Regions from separate parts of the Cupriavidus sp. H39 genome, predicted to be linked through region 2. Evidence: predicted binding sites of a transcription regulator. Region 2 holds the regulator's gene; the other holds the start of a gene.
The links. The regulator NrdR, encoded in region 2, represses ribonucleotide reductase genes. The targets are predictions, from matches to a motif close to CACNANATNTNGTG.

Region 1: the regulator NrdR is predicted to act here: its motif matches at 2,317-2,330, upstream of ACOCMH_RS30720 (ribonucleoside-diphosphate reductase subunit alpha).

The regions. Positions count from the first base shown of each region.
Region 1 covers NZ_CP189848.1:3,310,805-3,315,217, reverse strand. The annotation lists gene ACOCMH_RS30730 (sigma-54-dependent transcriptional regulator) at 1-1,444, shown strand, start outside; gene ampD (1,6-anhydro-N-acetylmuramyl-L-alanine amidase AmpD) at 1,441-2,061, shown strand; gene ACOCMH_RS30720 (ribonucleoside-diphosphate reductase subunit alpha) at 2,556-4,413, shown strand, end outside.
Region 2 covers NZ_CP189848.1:2,911,909-2,916,321, reverse strand. The annotation lists gene ACOCMH_RS28890 (pilus assembly protein) at 1-1,116, shown strand, start outside; gene ACOCMH_RS28885 (type IV pilin protein) at 1,116-1,586, shown strand; gene nrdR (transcriptional regulator NrdR) at 1,608-2,072, opposite strand; gene glyA (serine hydroxymethyltransferase) at 2,223-3,470, opposite strand; ZMP/ZTP riboswitch at 3,597-3,720, opposite strand; gene ybgC (tol-pal system-associated acyl-CoA thioesterase) at 3,886-4,290, shown strand; gene tolQ (protein TolQ) at 4,287-4,413, shown strand, end outside.

The DNA.
Region 1 (4,413 bases), 400 kb from region 2:
CGAGATCGTGCGCCAGCTGTCGGCCGCGCCCGAACGCATCCCGGTGGCGGTGATCACCGCCTACGGCAGCGCCGACAACGCCGTGGAAGCGCTCAAGGCCGGCGCCTTCGACTACATCGCCAAGCCGGTGTCGCTGGAGCAGTTGCGCAGCCTGGTGCTGAATGCGCTGGGGCGCCCGCCGCGCGAGAGCGCCGATGCCGACGCCGCCGTGGCGGCGGAGCAGGCCGCCGACCGCGCTGCGGCGCTGCTGCCCGGCCATTCCGCGGCGATGCAGGAGGTGCGCCGCTCGCTGTCGCGGCTGGCGCGCAGCATGGCGCCGGTGGTGATCAGCGGCGAATCCGGCAGCGGCAAGGAGCGCGCCGCGCGCGCCATCCATGCCACCAGCGCGCGCGCCGCGCATCCGTTTGTCGCGGTCAACTGCGGCGCCATCCCCGAGAACCTGATGGAGTCCGAGTTCTTCGGCCACGTCAAGGGCGCCTTCACCGGCGCCGACGCCGAGCGCGGCGGCTTCTTCCAGGCCGCCAACGGCGGCACGCTGCTGCTCGACGAGGTGGCCGACCTGCCGCTGCCGATGCAGGTCAAGCTGCTGCGCGCTTTGCAGGAGCGCCGCGTGCGCAAGATCGGCGCCAGCCGCGAAGACGCCGTCGACGTGCGCGTGATGTGCGCCAGCCACAAGGACCTGGCCGCGATGGTGGCGGCAGGGCAGTTCCGGCAAGACCTGTATTACCGCCTGAACGTGCTGGCGCTGCGCATGCCCACGCTGCGCGAGCGCGGCGAAGATATCCCGGTGCTGGCGCGCGCCATCCTGGACCACCTGGCGGTGCGCTACGGCGATGCGCACCCGAAGCGGCTGTCGCAGGCGGCGCTGCAGCGGCTGGTGGCCTATCCGTTTCCCGGCAATGTGCGCGAACTGGAAAACCTGCTCGAGCGCGCCTACGCGTTTGCCGAAAGCGAAGACATCGAGCTGGCCGACCTGGGCCCGCTGGACGCCGGCGCCGGACACGCCGGGCTGCTGCACCCGCCGGTGCCCGCGATGGTGCCGCAGCCGGTGCCGCCTCCCGCTTACGCTGCTTACGCCGCGTGGGGCACTGCGGGCGTCCCGGTCGTGCCGGCACCCGCCACGCCCGCGCCGGTTCAGGCTGAGCCGCCACCGGCGGCAGCAACTGCCACCGCAGCAACACCCGAACGCGAGCCCGCCGGCGACCCTGCCGAGCGCGCCTGCCGCGGCATCGTGTTCCCGATCGACCTGCCGGCCAGGCTCGAGGCCGTCGAGCGCGAGCTGATCCTGCAGGCGCTGGCGCAGACTAATTTCAATCGCACCGCAGCCGCGCCATTGCTGGGCCTGAACCTGCGCCAGCTGCGCTACCGCATCCAGCAACTGGGCATCCGCGAAGCCATGGATGCCGCCGACCGCGGCCCAGCGGAAGGCGAGGGAACGACATGACCGCGCCCGCGCGTTCCCCCTATCTGCCTGATGCCGACGGCTGGGTTGCCGCCGCGCGCCGCGTTCCGTCGCCCAACTTCGACGCGCGCCCGGACGGCATGCCGGTGGACCTGGTGGTGCTGCACAACATCAGCCTGCCCCCCGGCCAGTTCGGCAGCGGCGACATCGAGGCCTTCTTCCAGAACCGGCTCGATCCCGGCAAGCATCCGTTCTTTGCCACCATCCACCAGGTCCAGGTGTCCGCGCACTTCCTGGTCACCCGCACCGGCGAGCTGGTGCAGTTCGTGCCGTGCACCCAGCGGGCCTGGCATGCCGGGCAGTCAGATTTCTTCGGGCGCGCGCGCTGCAATGATTTTTCCATCGGCATCGAAATCGAAGGCTGCGACGACCTGCCGTTCACGCTGGCCCAGTACGACACCGTGGCCACGCTGGTGCCCGCGCTGATGGCCGCCTATCCGGTGCGCGCGATTGCCGGCCACAGCGATATCGCCCCGGGCCGCAAGACCGATCCCGGCCCGCATTTCGACTGGGCGCGGTTTGCCAGGCAGGCAGGGGTGGTCCCCGCAATGTTGCCTTACCAGTGCCCCGGCGCCGCGGGGCAGGTGACGAATTCCTAACGTCATTCGGCGCCGTACGCGCTCCATTCCGGCGCACATGCCCCACGTCGGTGTGGGGCTATCGCAACCTCGCAACAATCAAAAAAATTTTTGTGAAATGTGCAGTTGCGAACGGTCTGGCCGAAACCCTTGCGCGTACTAGGCTTGCGGGCATGTGGCGCTGCCGCACAGGCGCCGGCGCGCCCCAAATAGCGGTTGTCAAGACTGGTCATTCGGATTCCTTTCACTATACTTAGCCCAGTTTTCCGCATCACCCACTATATCTAGTAGTCAAACCGGGGAGCCGGCCCCAGGCGAGGCAGCAGCCGCGAAGTTCGCGCATCGACTGCAAACCTCCCTGCAAGGCCTGCGAATCACAAGAGTCCCTGGCGAAATGTTCACGTAAAGGCAGTCTGTCCGCCCCCACTTTCGAGCCGGGAGGGACGTTCTTTCTCGCCGCATTTCGCCAGGGGCTCTTTTGTCTCTTATTTCCAGGGTAAAAAACAGGAGTTCTCATGCAAACGGCCCAGAACGAAATCACCACGGGTGGCGCCGCCGCCGGTATCGCACCGACCGCGCAGCAGACCCCCGCCAACGCCGCCAATACGAACTACCCGGACCACAAGATCATTCGTCGCAACGGTGCCGTGGTGGCGTTCGAGCCGTCCAAGATCGCCGTCGCCATGACCAAGGCCTTCCTCGCCGTCAACGGCGGGCAGGGCGCGGCCTCGGCGCGCGTGCGCGAGATCGTCGAGCAGCTGACCGACAACGTGGTGCGCGCACTGGTGCGCAGCCGCCCGAGCGGTGGCGCCATCCATATCGAAGACGTGCAAGACCAGGTCGAGCTGTCGCTGATGCGCTCGGGCGAGCATGAAGTGGCCCGCGCCTACGTGCTGTACCGCGAGAAGCGCAAGGACGAGCGCGCCCAGGCCAACGCCCAGGCCGTGGCCCGCGTGCAGGAAGGCGGCATCAGCGTTAACGTGACCGATGCCGGCGTGACCAAGCCGCTGGACGTCGCCGCACTGCACGCCCTGATCGACAACGCCTGCTCCGGCCTGGGCAAGGCCGTCAGCGCCGAGCCGATCCTGAAGGAAACGCTGAAGAACCTGTACGAAGGCGTGCCGATGACGCAGGTGTACGACTCCGCCATCCTGGCCGCGCGTACCCTGATCGAAAAAGACCCGGACTACAGCCAGGTCACCGCCCGTATCCTGCTGCACACCATCCGCAAGGAAATCCTGGGCACCGAAGTGACCCAGTCGGAGATGTCGGCCCGCTACGCCGAATACTTCCCGAAGTTCATCGCGCGCGGCATCGAAGCCGAACTGCTCGACGAAAAGCTGGCCACCTTCGACCTCGCCCGCCTGGGCGCCGCGCTGGACGCCGGCCGCGACTTCCAGTTCAACTACCTGGGCCTGCAGACCCTGTACGACCGCTACTTCCTGCATATCGATGAAACCCGCATCGAAATGCCGCAAGCCTTCTTCATGCGCGTCGCCATGGGCCTGGCGTTGAACGAGAAGGACCGCGAAGCGCGCGCCATCGAGTTCTACCAGCTGCTGTCGTCGTTCGACTTCATGTCGTCCACGCCGACGCTGTTCAATTCCGGCACCCGCCGCTCGCAGCTGTCGTCGTGCTACCTGACCACCGTCTCGGACGACCTGGAAGGCATCTACGAAGCGCTGAAGGAAAACGCGCTGCTGTCCAAGTTTGCCGGCGGCCTGGGCAATGACTGGACCAACGTGCGCGCGCTCGGCTCGCACATCAAGGGCACCAACGGCAAGTCGCAAGGCGTGGTGCCGTTCCTGAAGGTGGTGAACGACACCGCCGTCGCTGTGAACCAGGGCGGCAAGCGCAAGGGCGCGGTCTGCGCCTACCTGGAAACGTGGCACCTGGACATCGAAGAATTCCTGGAGCTGCGCAAGAACACCGGCGACGACCGCCGCCGCACCCATGACATGAACACGGCCAACTGGATTCCGGACCTGTTCATGAAGCGCGTGATGGAAGGCGGCGAGTGGACCCTGTTCTCGCCCGCCACCTGCCCGGACCTGCACGACAAGGTCGGCAAGGAATTCGAGAAGGCCTACCTGGGCTATGAAGCCAAGGCCGCCAGCGGCGAACTGAAGCTGTTCAAGAAGCTGCCCGCGCTGCAACTGTGGCGCAAGATGCTGGGCATGCTGTTCGAAACCGGCCACCCGTGGATCACCTTCAAGGATCCGTGCAACATCCGCAGCCCGCAGCAGCACGTCGGCGTGGTGCACAGCTCCAACCTGTGCACGGAAATCACGCTCAACACCAATGACAGCGAGATCGCCGTCTGCAACCTGGGCTCGGTCAACCTCGTCGCTCATCTGGCCAAACAGGCCGATG
Region 2 (4,413 bases):
TGGGCCGTGCTGTTCGGCAACGGGCTGGGCAGCAAGAGCGGTTCGGCCGGCCTGTTCATCATGCTGGTCAACCCGGCCGACGGCTCGCGCACCTTCCGCTATCTTGGCACCGGCTACGGCCCCCAGGAGGATCCCGCGGGCGCCAGCAGCAAGAACGGCATTGCCTATGTCACGCCGGCAGACCTCGACGGCGACCACATCACCGACTATGTCTACGCCGGCGACGTGTTCGGCAACCTGTGGCGCTTCGACCTGACCTCGGACAATCCGGACCACTGGCGCGCCGGGAGCCGCCCGCTGATGCAGACCGGTGGCAAGCCCATCTCGACGAAGGTGGCGGTGGGCTCGGTGCCGGGCACCGGCACCGGCGCTGCGGCGATGCCGCGCGTGGTGGTGGCGTTCGGCACGGGCCGCCGGCTGGAGCAGACCCAGGGCAGCGAAGCAGTGTTCGAGCCGGGCGGGCAGGCGCTGTATGGCGTGTGGGACTGGGACATGGCGGGGTGGAACGCGATCGCCGGCGCCCAGGCCCGCTATGCGTCGCTGGCCAGCGCCACGCGGCCGCTTGCCGGCGCCAACCTGACGCAGCAATCGATTACCGCCGAAGGGCGCGCGGCTGGCGGCACGGTGACGGTGCGCACGGTCAGCGCGAACAAGGTGTGCTGGCAGGGTTCGAACGCCTGCGCGAGCGGCAACAACAAGTACGGCTGGCAATTGCCGCTGCCGTCGGCCACGCGCGAGCAGGTGATCTACAACCCGGTGGTCGCCTACGGCATGGTGATCGTGAACACCACCATCCCGCCCGGTTCGGCCCTATCGCAGGCACTGTCGTGCAATGCCGAGGTGCCGTTCGGCTTCACCATGGGCGTGTCGATGGCCTCGGGCGGCGCGGCCGCGCAGTCGTTCTTCAGCAGCACCAACAGCAGCACCTTCCCGCTGCTGAACAACGGCATCGTCAGCGGCATCGGCCTGAGTGGCACCGGCACGCCGTCGGTGGTGACGGCGAAGAAGCGGCCCTACCTGGTGCAGCAGACCGTGGTCGGCAGCGGCGCCATCACGCAGATCAACCCCGGCGCCAACGGCGCCGGCGCCCGCCTCAACTGGATACGCCTGCGCTGATGACCATGAACCTGCCTCTGCCTGCCTTTGCCCGCACCCGGCGTGCCGCCGCCGGCTTTACGCTGATCGAGCTGATGATCACGGTGGCGATCGCCGCGGTGCTGGCGGCGATTGCCTATCCGTCATACACCGAGCATGTGCGCAAGTCGCGCCGCACCGACGCCAAGACGGCGTTGCTCGACCTGGCGGCGCGCCAGGAGCGATTGTTTAGCACGCAGAACGTGTATGGCGGCACGCCCGCGGCGCTGGGCTATGCCGGCGCGGCGTTCCCCGTGGCGATCCAGTCAGGCGGCCAGGCGTACTACCAGCTGACCGTGGTGGCGGGCAATCCGGCGACCAGCTATACCGCGACGGCGACGCCGGTCGGCGTGCAGCTGGGAGACGACTGCGGCAGCTACACCATCAACCACCTGGGGGTGCAGGGAAACACCGGGATGCGCGCCGGCGTGGCGTCGGCGCAGTGCTGGTAGCGCAGGGCTGGCGCCAGAGCGTCAGCGCTTGCCGCTGCCCGCGGTGACTTCCGCGAGCACGTCCGAGAATTCGGACACGTCCTCAAAGCTGCGGTACACCGAGGCAAAGCGGATATAGGCGATCTTGTCGAGCTTGCGCAGCTCGCGCATCACCAGTTCGCCGACCTGGCTGCTGGGAATTTCCTTCTCGCCCAGGGCCAGCAGCTTTTCTTCGATGCGGGTGATGGCTTCGTCGATGGCTTCGGCCGAGACCGGGCGTTTGCGCAGCGCCAGGCGCATCGAATCCTTCAGCTTGGCGCGAGCGTAGTCCACGCGCGAGCCGTTTTTCTTGACGATGGCGGGGAAGAACAGCTCGATCCGCTCATAGGTGGTAAAGCGGCGGTCGCAGGCTTCGCAGCGGCGGCGCCGGCGCACGGCGTCGCCGTCTTCCGACATGCGCGTATCGAGCACCTGGGTATTGGAATGACCGCAAAAGGGGCATTTCATGCCGGACCACCTTCAGTTGAACCCCATCGCCTTGTCCGTGTTGTGGTTCTGCGGCGGCGGGGCGGGTTGGCGAGGCCCGCAGCCCGCGCCGAGGCGCTGGCAAGCGCAGCCGCCGGCCGCCCATGCACGCGCACGGGCGGCCTCGTACCATCAGCCGTAGACCGGGAAACGCTTGGTCAGGGCCGACACCTGCTCGCGCACCGCGGCGATGTTGGCGGCGTCGTGCGGGTTGTCCAGCACGTCGGCGATCAGGTTGCCGACGATGCGGGCTTCTTCTTCCTTGAAGCCGCGCGTGGTCATGGCCGGCGAGCCGACGCGGATGCCGGAGGTGACGAACGGCTTTTCCGGGTCGTTCGGGATCGCGTTCTTGTTCACGGTCAGGTGCGCCTCGCCCAGGATGCGCTCGGCTTCCTTGCCGGTGATGTTCTTGGCGCGCAGGTCGACCAGCATCACGTGGCTCTCGGTACGACCCGAGACGATGCGCAGGCCGCGCGCGATCAGGGTCTGGGCCAGCACGGCGGCGTTCTTCACCACTTGCTGCTGGTATTCCTTGAACTCGGGCGTCAGCGCTTCCTTGAACGCCACGGCCTTGCCGGCGATCACGTGCATCAGCGGACCGCCCTGGATGCCCGGGAAGATCGACGAGTTGATCGCCTTCTCGTGCTCGGCCTTCATCAGGATCACGCCGCCGCGCGGGCCGCGCAGGCTCTTGTGCGTGGTGGTGGTGACGAAGTCGGCGTGCGGCACCGGGTTCGGGTAGACGCCCGCGGCGATCAGGCCGGCGTAGTGGGCCATGTCGACCATGAAATAGGCACCGATCGACTTGGCGACCTTGCCGATGCGCTCGAAGTCGATGCGCAGCGCGAACGCCGAGGCGCCGGCGATGATCAGCTTGGGCTTCTTCTCTTGCGCCAGCTTTTCCAGTGCGTCGTAGTCGATGTCTTCCTGCGCGTTCAGGCCGTAGCTGACCACGTTGAACCACTTGCCGCTCATGTTCAGCGCCATGCCGTGGGTCAGGTGGCCGCCTTCGGCCAGGCTCATGCCCATGATGGTGTCGCCCGGCTTGAGCACGGCGAAGTACACGCCCTGGTTGGCCTGCGAGCCCGAGTTGGGCTGCACGTTGGCGGCTTCGGCGCCGAACAGCTGCTTGACGCGGTCAATGGCCAGTTGCTCGACGATGTCGACATACTCGCAACCGCCGTAGTAGCGCTTGCCGGGATAGCCCTCGGCGTACTTGTTGGTCAGTTGCGAACCCTGCGCGGCCATCACGGCCGGCGAGGTGTAGTTCTCGGAGGCGATCAGCTCGATGTGGTCTTCCTGGCGCTGGTTTTCCTGCTGGATGGCGGCAAAGACCTCGGGGTCGATCTGGTCGATCGTAAAACGGCTGCGTTCGAACATGGCGAAACTCGTCTGAAAAAAGGGAATCCGATGCGGGCATCGGGGGTAGGGCGCGCGGGGAAGGCTAGCGGCGACCGGCACCGGCGGCGGGTAAGAGCCGTCGGCGCAGGGCGCACCCTGCTTCCCATTCGCTGCCCAGGCGAGCGGCAGGCATGACTCGCGTCAACGCCATGGCGTGAGGAAATCACGCCAGAGAACTTGCGCTTCCTCGTGGTAGTACCCACTGACTTCGCCAGTCGCGCAAGATGGAATGGTTGCGCGCAGTGTAGCGCGAGGCGGCCGCCCGCCGCAAGCCGTGGACCCGCCAGCCAAGCCCTGGCAAGGGCTGGCGCGGCCCTGGCCAGCAACTTGCTGTTGCAAAGTCGTCCTGCGGGTTTACACGAAACGGGTATCGCTCTCCGTTACAATCGCGGCCATGACAAACTTTGTCTGGACCCTGCGGGTGTACTGGGAAGACACCGATGCAGGCGGCGTAGTGTTCTACGCCAACTACCTCAAGTTCTTCGAGCGTGCCCGCACCGAGTGGCTGCGCTCGCTCGGCATCGAACAGCAGGCGCTCGCCGACCAGGCCGGCGTGGTCTTTATCGTCCGCAGCACGGCGGTCGACTACAATGCGCCCGCCCGGCTGGACGACCAGCTTGAGATCCGCACGCGCATCGACCGGGTCGGCCCGGCTTCGGTGCAGTTCACCCAGGAAGCCTGGCGTGGCGAGCTGCTGCTCGCGACCGGCGCGATCCGCGTTGGCTGCGTCGACCAAAGCACTTTCCGTCCCGCCCCGATCCCCGACCCCGTTCTAGCCACCATCAAGTCAGCACGATGAATCCCGTGACCGTCACGCAAGACATGTCGATCGTAACGCTGGTGCTCCACGCCAGCGTGCTGGCACAGGCCGTCATGGCGCTGTTGCTCGTCATGTCGCTGTTTTCGTGGACCTATATCTTCC